4 regions of the Bacillus sp. GbtcB14 genome follow, and region 1 is predicted to be linked to each of the others. Evidence: riboswitches for the same ligand, from Rfam matches in the RefSeq annotation. Region 1 holds a riboswitch; each other region holds the start of a gene.
What was found. A riboswitch is a leader RNA that binds a small molecule or an ion and turns the genes downstream of it on or off. The one in region 1 is predicted to bind S-adenosylmethionine.
Positions count from the first base shown of each region.

Region 2: another riboswitch for S-adenosylmethionine. It lies ahead of metI (cystathionine gamma-synthase/O-acetylhomoserine thiolyase); the one in region 1 lies ahead of KVT31_RS13095 (methionine ABC transporter ATP-binding protein).
Region 3: another riboswitch for S-adenosylmethionine. It lies ahead of KVT31_RS24785 (MetQ/NlpA family ABC transporter substrate-binding protein); the one in region 1 lies ahead of KVT31_RS13095 (methionine ABC transporter ATP-binding protein).
Region 4: another riboswitch for S-adenosylmethionine. It lies ahead of KVT31_RS24890 (peptide ABC transporter substrate-binding protein); the one in region 1 lies ahead of KVT31_RS13095 (methionine ABC transporter ATP-binding protein).

Region 1 is NZ_JAGXJT010000004.1:91,262-94,770, forward strand. It holds gene KVT31_RS13090 (methionine ABC transporter permease) at 1-490, opposite strand, end outside; gene KVT31_RS13095 (methionine ABC transporter ATP-binding protein) at 483-1,508, opposite strand; SAM riboswitch class I at 1,686-1,793, opposite strand; gene KVT31_RS13100 (hypothetical protein) at 1,919-2,263, opposite strand; gene KVT31_RS13105 (thioredoxin family protein) at 2,418-2,726, opposite strand; gene KVT31_RS13110 (toprim domain-containing protein) at 2,730-3,074, opposite strand; gene KVT31_RS13115 (hypothetical protein) at 3,364-3,509, shown strand, end outside.
Region 2 is NZ_JAGXJT010000001.1:410,043-413,551, forward strand. It holds gene metC (cystathionine beta-lyase) at 1-1,090, opposite strand, end outside; gene metI (cystathionine gamma-synthase/O-acetylhomoserine thiolyase) at 1,087-2,199, opposite strand; SAM riboswitch class I at 2,293-2,402, opposite strand; SAM riboswitch class I at 2,606-2,715, shown strand; gene KVT31_RS02175 (bifunctional homocysteine S-methyltransferase/methylenetetrahydrofolate reductase) at 2,786-3,509, shown strand, end outside.
Region 3 is NZ_JAGXJT010000012.1:30,010-33,518, forward strand. It holds gene KVT31_RS24780 (methionine ABC transporter ATP-binding protein) at 1-681, opposite strand, end outside; gene KVT31_RS24785 (MetQ/NlpA family ABC transporter substrate-binding protein) at 694-1,506, opposite strand; SAM riboswitch class I at 1,591-1,705, opposite strand; gene KVT31_RS24790 (NAD(P)-dependent alcohol dehydrogenase) at 1,786-2,694, opposite strand; gene KVT31_RS24795 (hypothetical protein) at 2,847-3,509, shown strand, end outside.
Region 4 is NZ_JAGXJT010000012.1:51,407-54,915, forward strand. It holds gene KVT31_RS24890 (peptide ABC transporter substrate-binding protein) at 334-1,974, opposite strand; SAM riboswitch class I at 2,107-2,211, opposite strand; gene KVT31_RS24895 (aldo/keto reductase) at 2,365-3,198, opposite strand; gene proC (pyrroline-5-carboxylate reductase) at 3,200-3,509, opposite strand, start outside.

The sequences.
Region 1 (3,509 bases):
AGCCTACTAAAGCAATTGTCGTAACCGTAATACCAGATACTAATGCTGGTAACGATTCTGGAATTAACACTTTCAAAATAATTGTGCTTGTTTTTGCTCCCATTGCTTTTGAAGCTTCAATTACACCTTTATCAATTTCACGAAGCGCAATTTCAACCATTCTTGCATAAAACGGTGCCGCTCCAATAATTAAAGCTGGAAGTGCTGCACTCGCTCCAAGAATTGTTCCAAGCAGAATCTTTGTGAATGGGATTAATAAAATGATTAAAATGATGAACGGTATCGAGCGGAAAATGTTTACGAATGCTCCAATCCCCGTGTTAATCGCTTTGTTTTCCCATAAATTATCTTTCGCTGTCATAAAGAGTAACAATCCTAAAATTAGTCCTAAAACAAATGTGGCAAGAGCTGCGATTGCCGTCATATATAACGTTTCACCAGTTGCTTCTAACATTTGATTCCAATCGACATTTGTGAGTAACTTATCCATGTGCAATCACCTCCAGCTCTACTTGATCTTGATGTATTCCCTCTATTGCTTGCTGAATCGCTGTTTCCTCACCATTTAAATGAACAACTAAACTACCGTAAGAGCCGTTATTTGTTTGGGCGATGTTTCCTTGCAAAATGCTAACTTCTATATCACTGCGTTGCATTAATCTTTGAAGTACTGGTCTTTCTACAGCTTCACCGATAAACTGCAAACGAACTACTTTACCATCTGGATACTTTTCAATTAAACTTTCAATCGTTTCATTTGTATCTTCAGAATCCGTTAACTGCTGTACAAATCGTTTCGTAATGTCTTTCTGTGGATTGCGGAATACATCAAGTACTGGACCCGTTTCTACAATCTTTCCTTTCTCCATTACGGCCACTCGATTACAAATCTTTCGAATCACGTGCATCTCGTGTGTAATGAGTACAATTGTTAAACCGAGACGCTTATTAATATCTAATAATAAATCTAAAATTTGATCCGTCGTTTCTGGATCCAAAGCTGATGTCGCTTCATCACATAAAAGCACTTGTGGGTTGTTAGCTAATGCTCTTGCAATACCAACGCGTTGCTTTTGTCCTCCGCTCAGCTGAGATGGATACGCGTCTCCTCTTCCTTCTAATCCCACAAGATGAATTAACTCATCTACACGTTTTCTTCTCTTCGCCTTATCAACACCTGCAATTTCAAGTGGGAATTCGATATTTTCACGTACAGTTCGTGACCAAAGTAAGTTGAAATGCTGAAAAATCATTCCGATTTCTTGCCTTGCCTTACGAAGTTCACTTCCTGTAATAGCTGAAATGACACGATTTGCGATTGTAATTTGGCCTGAAGTTGGTTTCTCTAGCTGATTGAATAATCTGATTAACGAACTTTTCCCAGCGCCACTATATCCGATAACACCAAATATTTCGCCTTTGTCTATTTTTAAATTGGCATTATCTACAGCAGTGACATCACCGCTTTTTGCTTTATATATTTTCTTTACATTTTCTAATAAAATCATGATGTTCACCCCTTTTTGTTTGAACATACTCCGCAATTTTTTATTTTTGATGCGTGTAGTCCACCATTATCATTACTTTTATTATTTGAATGTCCTCCACATTCAAACAACAAAAAAACCTTTCCGCTTTAGAGAAGCAGAAAGGTTTTTATGCGTATATAACAACATTATCCCTCTCTCTCATCTCTCAAAGCATTTGCTTTGCAGGAATTGGCACCATTTCAACATAAGTTGACGGTTGCCGGGCTTCACAGGGCACAGTCCCTCCACCTCTCTTGATAAGAGAAATCAGATTACATTTTCGTCTGATTTGTAATTTATGAAATTGTCTATATTTTATGAATTGAATTGTATCAATATCCACACACCATGTCAACAGAAATTTTCGTAAAAAAAGAAACTTCAGACTTTTAAGCACCCACTGACATCGGCTTGCATATATGAAACATCGATTCAACTAATAGCATCGTTCGATACGTTCCCGAATATTGTACACGTCCATCGTTCATTAACATTTGCAATCGTACATTGCCGTTCACCAATTGTTTTACATCTTCCTCATCTACACAAACGATTTGCTCCGTTCCTCTTTCCTCATGTAGCAGCTCTATATAATCTCTTGAAATTTGTAGCGAACAACTTTCATCTCCAAAGCGGAAATTAACAGTTTTTTCTCCTTGTCTTAAAAGCGGCTCTAAATGATATTGACCATTAGCGTAATTTACAAATGATTGCAGCAAAGAATATAATTTCATCCTAAATCACATCCTTCATATCACTTTCTATTACACATACCATTCCCTCTCACTAAAGAGCAATCCTGTTACTTTCGCTCGACAAATACTGTAATCATCCTGCATCTCGACATATTTCCCAAGAAATATGTCGAGGCGGCAAAAACTTTGCCGCCTACTTTAATTCCGTATATAAATATTCAACCGAATGAAATGCATATATCTTCTTCATGAGTGTCCCATTTTCAAAAACAAGTAAACACGGTACACTTTCGATTCCATACTCTTTCGCTAAATGCGGAGCATAATTTAAATCTAACATTCCAATTTGGAGGTCTTCAATTGTCATCTCAACGACTGTTAACATCTTTTTTGCTAATTGGCATGTTCCACACATTGGAGTATATACATATAACACTGTTTTTTCTTCGTTCTCTATTAGGGCTGTAGCTTCGGCTCCTGTCCAATCAATCACTTCTATCATTCCTTACCGTAAATATTCTGTATAAACGTCAATGTCAGCTCCCCATAATACATTTGCTAAGTGTGAAGATGGCGCAGTTGCCACTTCTCGGTACGAGCGATCAATATAAATATGCTCTGCTTGCGGAAATTCTTTTCGAAATTGTTTCCTTAACTTTTCTCCAGCATCATCAGCATCCACTAGTACATACACTTCCTTATCAAAAAACTGATCAATGAGCTCATCCATTTTCGACAAACCAATTGTACCATTTGTACAGACAATTTCCACTGGTTCACGAATAATAGATTCAATCTTTCTTCTGTCTGATTTACCTTCTACAATAATGACTTTTTCTACATAAATCATATGTCATCACCCGATCACCATATACTATACAACCTTTAACTTAGTATATAGTATATTCGTTATTTTCATGTTGTTTCCTGTTTATTTTTGCAAAAGAAAAGCGCAAGCGGCTTGTTCAGATTGCGAGGGGGATGGAGCTTCTGACGTAGAGGCGCTTTTTGCCTTGCAGGAAGAAGCGAAGCCACCGAACAATCTAGCCGCTGAAGCTGGACAATAAAGAAAAGCGGAACCGACTGCTTAGCCCTGTTGGCTAAGGTTCTTTCGCACAGAAGACGCTTTTTATCTTCTCGTGCGGAAGGTTCTTAGACATGAAGGGCTAGGAGGTGGAGCTAGACAAAGAAAAGCGCAAGCGGCTCGTTCAGATTGTGAGGAGGATGGAGCTTCTGACGTAAAGGCGCTTTTTGCCTTGCAGGAAGAAGCGAAACCACCGAACAA
Region 2 (3,509 bases), on a different contig from region 1:
GGCCGACGGATAACCGAAGTAATGAATTAGAAATCCCTCTTTCATCACGAGCTTCTTGTGACAGGGCTGCATGTGACATTTTAGCTGGGTAGGAAAGAATCGATTCGACAGCTCCTAAACTAACTGCAAAGACAGGTAATTTTACTTTTGATAAAAATTGGCGGAGTGCGTCTTCTGATTGTAAAGTGAAAGATAGGACAGCTCCGGCTGATGTAGCTTGTGAATGTTGAATATCAAATCCAAGATGTGTTTGTAAGCCAGGATAATAGACATTTTGAACTTTAGCGTGCTCTTGTAAATAGTGTGCAATTTTATTGGCGTTTGCAGCTGAATGCTCAAGACGTACATGCAATGTTTTTAGGCCGCGAAGTACGAGAGAACAGTCTTGAGGACCTAAAATAGCACCGAATGCATTTTGTAAAAATCCAAGTTTTTGAGCGAGTTCGGTATCTTTTACAACCGCTAATCCGGCAGTAACATCACTATGACCAGCAATGAATTTTGTGGCACTATGAAGAACGACATCGGCCCCAAGATCAAGTGGTTTCTGGAATAGTGGTGTCAAAAATGTATTATCAACAAAAGTAAGGGCGTCGATAGATTTTGCAAGTTTAGAAACTGCACGAATATCTGTCACTTTTAAAAGTGGATTAGAGGGCGTTTCCACATAAAAGAGTTTTGTATTTGGCTTAATGTTTTGCTTTATTTCTTCTAAATTGGTCATATCAACAAATGTATGTGAAACACCGTAACGGGAGAGAACTTCAGTTATAATTCGATAAGTGCCTCCATATACGTCTTCTGAAATGAGTACGTGATCGCCTTGTGAAAGAAGGAGGAATGCAGTAGAAATCGCTGCAATTCCTGATGCGAAGGCAAATCCTTTTGTTCCGCCTTCTAATAAAGCAATGATATCTTCAAGAGCTTCACGAGTTGGATTACCAGAGCGGCTATAATCATATTTTCCGAATGTATCTACATCAAATTGGTGGAATGTTGATGTGTTATAGATGGGAACGTTAACAGCTCCTGTTTGCGAGTCGTGTTTATATTGGTTGTGCAGTAAGAGTGTATCTATAGAATAACTCATATTCTTACACCTTCTTTTACAAGTTTAATGGCTTGCTTTAAGTCTTGAATCAAATCGTTACTATTTTCAATACCAACGGAAAATCGTAGAAGACGATTACATACACCGTTTGCTGTTCTGATTTCTTCTGGGATATCAGCATGTGTTTGCGTTGCTGGATACGTCATTAGACTTTCAACACCACCAAGACTTTCAGCAAATGTAATTAAGGATAAAGATTGTAAGAAGGGATTAATCCATGTTTCATCTTTCAGACGAAATGAGATCATGCCGCCTCTTCCAGGATAAAATACATCTGTCACCCCGTCTTCATTATTTAAATAAGCAACAACTGCTTTTGCATTTTCTTCATGTTGTCTCATGCGAAGCGCTAACGTTTTCATACCGCGAATTAATAGCCATGAGTCAAATGGGCTTAAAACCGCACCAGAGGCATTATGATAATGAGCGATTTCCTCACAAAGTTCCGTTCCTTTTGCAACGACAAGACCGCTTAGTACATCGTTATGTCCTCCTAAATATTTTGTGGCGCTATGAAGCACAATGTCGGCACCTTCTGTTAATGGCTGCTGTATATAAGGCGTATAAAATGTGTTGTCTACAATAAGAAGTAGTCCGTGTCTTTTCGCTACGGTTGCGACAGCGGCAATATCGGTAACTTGCATTAATGGGTTAGTCGGAGTTTCTATGAAAATAGCCTTCGTTTCAGTTGTGATAGCTTTCTCAATTTGTTTAATAGATTGTGTATTTACGTATCTACATCGAACGTTCCACTTTTTTTCATGCTCAGAAAATAATCGATAAGTGCCCCCGTATAAATCTTCGGATACAATAAGTTCGTCTCCAGAACGGAATAGGGAAAGGACGAGGAGAACAGCTGCCATCCCTGAACTACAGGCATAACCTTGTTCACCGTATTCTAAGTCTGCGATTGCCTGCTCTAACAGGCCGCGAGTTGGATTTCCAGTTCGTGAATAGTCAAAACCAGTAGATTTACCAATTCCTTCGTGACGATAAGCAGTTGAGAAATAAACAGGTGGATTAACAGTTCCTGTTGTAGTTTCGCTCCGGTTTCCGATTTGTGCTAGTTTTGTTTCAATAGTTGACATTTAAAAATTCCTCCTTTTTAAATTAACAATTAAGTGAATGTAAAATAAAAAAAGCCTTCTAAGAAGAAGGCTTTCGGTTTGAATAGAGTCTTCTTCTCATCTGTCAAATCTTTCACAATTTGCTGGAATTAGCACCTTATTAACAAATGTTAATGGTTGCTGAGGCGTCATAGGGCCAGTCCCTCTACCTCTCTAGATAAGAATGTTCGTATGAAATTTTATTATGTTTTTAACTTTACAACAAAAGATAATTGAATTGCAACTTTATTTTAAATAATTTTTATTTTTCCGCAAGTGTCATTGACTTTTGTATTTGTGCATGCTAAATTTATTAAAAAATTAACAAACATTGTTAAAAGGGGAACGTATTTCCTTTTAGCTACATAAATAAAATAATAAAGACAAACTCTTATTGAGAGCGGTGGAGGGAAAGGCCCTGTGAAACCCGGCAACCTTCAAACGAAATGTTTGAAACGGTGCTAATACCTGCAAAACGAATGTTTTGCATGATAAGAGGAGGATCGATTATGTCCCCCTCTTCAAAGTGAAGAGGGGGTTTTTATATTGATAGAAATGAGGGAGATTTGTGAAATTACTAGATTTATTATCAAAAGGAATTGTAATAGGTGATGGCGCGGTTGGAACTTTATTACATTCACATGGCTTGCAAAGTAGTTTTGAAGAATTGAATATATCTGATCCAGATTTAATTATATCGATTCATAAGCAATATGTAGCTGCTGGGGCAGATGTGATTCAAACAAATACGTACGGAGCAAATGAAGCAAAATTACGTATGTATGGCTTAGAGAATCAAGTTGTTCAAATTAATAAAGCGGCAGTGAAGATTGCGAAAGCATCTGTTACAGATAGAAATGCAATTTTAGGAACAATTGGTGGTATGAAACATATCGGAGCTGTTACGACAACTGATATGGAGCGAGAATTTATGTTACTGGAACAGGCGAGTGCATTACTAGAAGAACAGGTTGATGGACTGTTATTAGAGACTTTTTATGATGAGTTTGAATTACTTCATGCTGTTCAGGTGTTACGAAAACAAACGAATATTCCAATTGTAGCTCAGTTAGCGTTACATGAGGCAGGTACGACTCAAAATGGAAATGATGTAAATGAAATATTAAAACAGCTTTTAGATTACGGTGCAAATGTTGTTGGATTGAACTGCCAACTAGGGCCACTTCACATGACGGAAGCTTTTAAAATGATATCGATTCCTCAAAATGGCTACTTGTCAGCATATCCAAATGCAGGTCTCCCGAATTATGTGGAGGGACGTTACGTATATG
Region 3 (3,509 bases), on a different contig from region 1:
ATCTTTCACAGTCCCACTTTCGATTACTGCTCCATGTTCCATAACAGCAACTCGGTCACATATACGCTGGATGACATTCATTTCATGTGTAATTAATAAAATTGTAATCCCGATTTCTTCATTAATCTTTAATAACAAATCAAGGATAGATTCAGTTGTTTCGGGGTCTAAAGCACTCGTTGCTTCGTCACTTAATAACACTTCAGGTTCATGAGATAGTGCACGAGCGATTGCTACACGTTGTTTTTGGCCGCCAGAAAGTTCACTTGGATATGAATCTTTTCGATTAAAAAGATCAACGATACGTAGATACTTTTCTACCCTTTTTTCAATTTCATTTTTGGGAAGCCCCGATAGGCGTAAAGGTAATGCAATATTTTCATAAACGGTAACGGTTTTAAGTAAGTTGAACCCTTGAAAAATCATTCCAATTTTTTGTCTCGCTTTTGCTAATTCTTTTGTCGACAGTGTAGTTAAATCTTTCTCGTTTACGATAATATTTCCTGTCGTTGGTTTTTCTAATAAATTTACACATCGAATTAATGTACTTTTACCAGCGCCACTATATCCAATGATTCCAAATACTTCGCCCTTTTTTACTTGAAGGGAAGTAGGTTTAAGAGCTTCTACATTCCCTTTTTTTGTTGTAAATACTTTGGATACATTTTTTAATTCAATCATTATCGTCAGCTCCTACCAAGATGGTAAAACTGAACCATCAAATTTTTTCTCGATAAATTCTTTTACTTCTTTAGATTGATAGGCTTTCTTTAATTTATTTACAACAGCATCATCTTTATTTTCAGTACGAACAACGACCCAGTTCACATATGGTGAATCTTTTCCCTCACGGAAGATAGAATCTTTCGCAGGGCTTAATTTTGCACCTAATGCAAAGTTTGTATTAATTGCAGCTGCTTTCACTTCACTTAGTTGTGTCGGTAATTGAGATGCCTCTAATTCAACAATCTTTAAATTCTTTGGATTTTCAATTACATCTTTCGCAGTCGCTTTTTCTGTAGCCTTTGGATCCACTTTTAAAACACCTGCTTTTTCAAATAGTTTTAAAGCTCGAAGTTCATTCGTTGGATCATTTGGTACAGCGATTGCGTCGCCCTCTTTTAAGTCTTTTACATCTTTTATGTCTTTAGAATATACGCCCATAGGGAATGTAACTGTTGAAAATACTTCCGTTAATTTCATATTACGTTCAGCTTTAAATACGTCTAAATAAGATTTCGTTTGATAGCTATTTACATCAAGACTTTTTTCATCTAGGGATACGTTTGGTGCTACATAATCATTAAATACCTTTACATCAATTTCGAGCCCATCTTTCGCTGCTACTTCTTTTACCTTTTCAAAAATTTGTTCATGTGGTCCACCTGTTACACCGACAGTAATCTTTTTCTCATCTAATGTTTTTACCTCTTTGTCAGAATTAGCACCACATGCACCTAGCAATAATACCGCTCCACTTACAATGCTCAATAATACCTTTTTCATCTATAATTCCTCCTTCATATACGTTACAAAATAAAAAGCACCTCTCAAAATAAGAGAGGTGCCGAATAGACAAAATAGGTTCCTCTCTTATCTTCCAAAACGAAAACTCGTTTTGCAGGAATTAGCACCTTAGCTTATACGTCATAAGCTCGGTTGCCGGGCATCATCGGGCCAGTCCCTCCGCCACTCTTGATAAGAGTATGTGTATGTAGTTTTTTAATATGGTACTAATAGTAAATCTTACAAAAAGAATTGTCAATGCTATTTTCTGAATATATTTTATTTTAAGGTAATCGAAACGTTACCTTTTTTATGCCCGTTTTCTACATACATATGGGCTTCAGCAATCTCTTCTAATCGGTAAGTTCTATCAATAACAGGCTTTAAATTTTCTGTTTCAGTTAGTTTTTTTAGTAGAAACATATCTTCTTTACTGACCTTTGCCATCATGCCATTAACAGATACATATACACCCGTAGGCGTTAATGCTTTTTTTCCAAGGGATCTTTTATGTTTTCCAACAGCATCAAATATAACATCATAGTATTCGCCCCGCTTAGTAAAATCTTCTTTCGTATAATCAATTACTTTATCAGCTCCTAAAGATTGCACTAGTGCAAAATTTGAATGACTACAAACAGCTGTAACGGTTGCACCGAAATATTTAGCAAGTTGTACGGCAGCTGTTCCTACTGATCCAGATGCGCCATATATTAGCACTTGTTGCCCCCTTTTTATACGGGCCTTTCGTAGGAAGTGTAGTGCCGAAGTTCCGCCAAAGGGAATAATTGCTGCTTCCTCATACGTTACATTGGTAGGTTTTAATGCTATTAATCCACTTTCATGTATACATGTATATTCTGCATAACCACCGACATTAAGCTCTGTTAATGCAAAAATTTGATCTCCTTTTTTAAATTGAGTTACATCTGTTCCTATTTCTTCGATTTCACCGGATAACTCTACACCGAGTATAGGCTTTCTCGGTTTTCTAAAACCTAATATGATCCGCATAGGAATCCAAAATAAGAGAGGGCTATTAAAGCTGCGCATTCTACAATCTCCAGTCGTTACACTTGTTGAGTGAATTCTAACTAATACTTCATTCTTTTTGGGAGTAGGCTTCGCTACATCCTGAAGTTTGAGAACATTAGGTGGTCCATACTTTGTGCAAATTATTGCTTTCATAATGACCTCCTGAAATGAGTTGTTATTACATCATATTTAACTAGTTCTTTAAAAATGTTGCTATGAGAGGAATAAAGTTAAATAGGGAGATTAAAAATTATATAGATTTCAGAGAGAAATAGATGATATCCTTTGGGGAAGGAGGGGGAATTATGAAAAAACTTATTTTAACTTCTAGTCTAGTATTTGCGGTTATGTTAGGTGCAGGATGTAGTAATGAGAAAACAGCAAAGACGGATGAACCGAAAAAAGAATCAGTTCAAAAAGAAAAGGAATTAGCCGCGAAGGATGTTTTCACGAAAACGAACGAAGCTTTTAAAAATGAAGAACATGTAACGATGACATATGATGTAGGGATAAAAGCTGAGGGAACAGAGATGGATATATTAAAGGCTAAGATGCAATTAGAGCCAAAGACAAAGAATTCTCGTTCTGAAATGAATGTTTCTGGTACGGATATTGTAGTATATACTGTGGATGGTAAAGTTGCAGGTCAGGTGAAAAATCCTGCTACAGGAGAAGTTATATCTGTACCAGAGGAGCAATTAAATGCTGGTGGGATGAAAGCAACTCAAGATATTATAGATAATTTAGAAGTGCCAGCAGTAGTGTTAGATAAAATGAAGATGGAGAAAAGCGGAGATAAATACAAACTGAAGTTCACATTAAAAGGGAAAGAAACAGAAAGTATGTTAACTAGCATGGATGAAACGCAGAAGAAAATGCTACAAGCGCAAAACGCAAAGATAGAAGAAGTGGATGGAGAATATATCATTACAAAAGATTTTAAATATGAATCAGCGAAGATTGATATG
Region 4 (3,509 bases), on a different contig from region 1:
AAAACCTATTATAGATATGTGTATGTAGGTAATCAGGTGTTCTATATGTATATACATGTTGAACTATAATCTATCGTTATATGTTTCAACGTAGTAGATGTTATATTTTGATGGTGAAATATTTTGTTTCTTTGATTATTTAGAATATTAACACTGGAAAGAACTATATGTCAATAATAAAAATAGATTGTTAATTTCTTAGAATAATATATTAAAAAAGCAGATTTCCTCGTACTAGGGAATCTGCTTTTAATATGTTTTGCTAAAAAAACAATTGGTGTGGGCTAATCATCAGTGGGGGATGAAGAAAAAACCACTGATTAAAGTTTCGCTTTATTTTTCAATTTTTGCCCATTTGAAGTTTAATTGACCTGCAAAGTCTACTTGCACAATCCCTTTCACATAAGAACGTTCTAAATAAGATTCGCCTTTTTGGTAAAGAGGAGCGATAACGGAGTCTTTAAATAATATTTTCTCGGATGCTAGTAATGCTTCCCAGCGAGCTTTTTCATCACCGGCTAAAGTCGTTTTCACTTTTGCTATTGTTTCATCAAACTCCTTATTAGAGTAATGATCTAAGTTGTAAGGGTTATTCGTTGTAAATAGCTCAAGGAATGTAATTGGATCCGCAAAGTCAGGGCTCCAGCCGTCAATTCCAATTTCGTAGTCACCTTTTAATAAAAGTGAAACTTGTTGTTTACGTGGTTGCGGCTTTATATTTACTGTTAAGCCATCTAAATTCTTTTCTAGTTGTCCTTTTAAGAATTCACCAGTTTTCTTTTCAAGGTCACCGTCACTTGTTAATAGTTCTAACGTTATTTTTTCAGACCCAAGTTCTTGTTTTGCCTTTTTCCATAATTCTTGAGCAGATTTTGTGTCAACCTTTGTTAAATCGCCGTTTGCAGCACGGAAGTCTGTTCCGTCAGGTCCTTTTGCAAAGTTTTTCGGCACGAGACTAGAGGTTGGTGTAGAGCCGTCATTTAATAACGTATTTACAAAGGATTTTCGATCAATTGTTTGATCGATTGCTTGGCGTGCAGAAACATTTTGAAGTACTTTGTTTTGTTGATTCATACGTAGAAACTGTACCCCTACGTTTGGCCGTTCTTTAAAGTTAGCATCTTTTTTATATTTATCAACGAAGTCAGATGTTAGTTTGATACGATCTAATTGTTTTGATTCGAATAAATTTACTTCTGTAGATTTTTCTTTTACGACGTTAAAATTGATTTCTTCCAGTTTGACAGTATCTTTATCCCAATAGGTAGGGTTTTTCTTAAATTTAAAGCTTTGCTCATGCTTCCAATCGCTTAGTGTAAAAGCTCCGTTGTATAAGATTGTATTGTCTTCTAAAGCGTATTTATCACCTTGTGATTTAAAGAATTCCTCGTTAATTGGTAGAAATGTTGGGAACGCTGTTAAGCTAATAAAGTACGGAACAGGGCGTTCTAATTCTACCTCAAACGTATGGTCATCAATTGCTTTTACACCAAGTTGATCGGCTGGAAGTTCTTTGTTGTTAATTTTTGTTGCGTTTTTAATATCAAAGAATAGAAATGCATATTCAGAGGCTGTTGCTGGATCGACAGCTCTTTGCCAAGCGAAGACAAAATCTTTCGCTGTGACAGGAGTGCCGTTTGACCATTTTGAATCTCGTAAATGGAATGTGTATTTCGTTTTATCGCCACTTACTTCATGAGATTTTGCAACGCCAGGGACAGGTTTGTTACCTTCACCAAGATTATACAAACCTTCAAATACGTTTCTCATTACTTGACCAGAATCAGTATCTGTAGCACGAGCTGTATCCATTGTTCGTATTTCAGTAGGTGAAGATAAGTTTAAAACCTGTTTACTAGGTGCCTCGTCTTTTGCATTTGCTCCGCTTGCTTCGTTTTTATAACTACCGCAACCAGTTAATAAAATACTTACTCCTACAACTGATGCAATACCGGGTACAAACTTCTTTTTCATTTGATTTTCCTCCTAAATAATTAAGTTTGGATGATGATGAGGGAAATGAAAAATAAAAAATCCCTCTTTTCATATTGAGAAAGAGGGATTTTTACGTACAAGTTATGCACCCGTATATAAACGAAGTCCCTCATTCTATCTTTCAAGCACAAAGCTTGCAGGAAGTGGCACAGTGTTCAAAATGAACCTGTTGCCGAGGTTTCAAAGGGCCAGTCCCTCCACCTCTCTTGATACAATGAGTAAACGAATAAATTTTATTAATTTTTGTGTTTCTTTGATAATTCAAAATCTTACACCTTGGATAATGAAGTGTCAACCGATTGAAATATAGTTTAAATTTTCAGTTTTCTTTAATGAGAAAAACCACTGCATATGGCAGTGGTTTTTCTACTAGAAGTTAAAGTTATCTGGGTCTGGACCAACGCGACGATCTTCATTTAGAGCTTGAATTGCTTTCATGTCATCAGCACTTAATTCAAAATCGAATATATTTGCATTTTCAATAATGCGATGTTCTTTAATAGATTTAGGGATTGTTACAACTTCATTTTGTAAATCCCAGCGTAAAATAATTTGTGCAGTTGATTTATTATATTTTGTTGCAATGTTTTGTAATGTTGAGTTGTCCAGTAGCTGTCCTTGCATTAATGGTGACCAAGCTTCAAGCTGGATATTATGTTCTTTACAGAAAGCGTGTAACTCTTCCTGTGCTAAACGTGGATGATATTCCACTTGGTTGACCATTGGCTTAATTTCAGCAATTTCAAATACGTCTTGTAAGTGGTGAATGTGGAAATTACTCACACCGATAGCACGAACACGGCCATCTTTATAAAGTTTTTCTAATGCTTTCCATGATTCAGTATATTTCCCTTTTACAGGCCAATGTACTAAATATAAATCTAAATATTCTAGACCTAATTTCTCTAATGTAGTTTCAAATGCTTGAAGTGTTGTTTCATACCCTTGATCGCTATTCCATACTTTTGATGTGATAAATAATTCTTCACGTGCAACACCTGATTCACGGATCGCTTGTCCAACGCCTTCTTCGTTTTGATAAATTGCTGCAGTATCAATGCTGTGGTAGCCATTTTTAATTGCTGCTTTTACAGATTCAATTACTTCTGAACCATCTTCTACTTTAAAAACACCTAAACCGAACCACGGCATTTTTACACCGTTATGTAATGTTGTATAGTCTTTTAAACTTGTTAAATTCATATTATTTCCCCCTAGCTTTTTTGTTTGTTGCTTCTACTGCTTTTTGAATTGCCTCTGAAAAATTATATTCATATAAAGCTTTGAGACCCTCAGCTGTGGAACCACCTGGTGTTGTTACTTGTTCGCGGAGGTTAGCTGGATCTTGCGTTTGTTCAAGCATAGAAGCAGAGCCGGAAATCATTTGAATGACAAGGTGTTTTGCAGTCGCTTCATCGACTCCATAACTTTTTGTTGCTTCAATTAAGCTTTCAGCAAAGTAATAAAGGAAAGCTGGTGCACTTCCAGTAACTGCGGTAAGCTGATGAACTTCC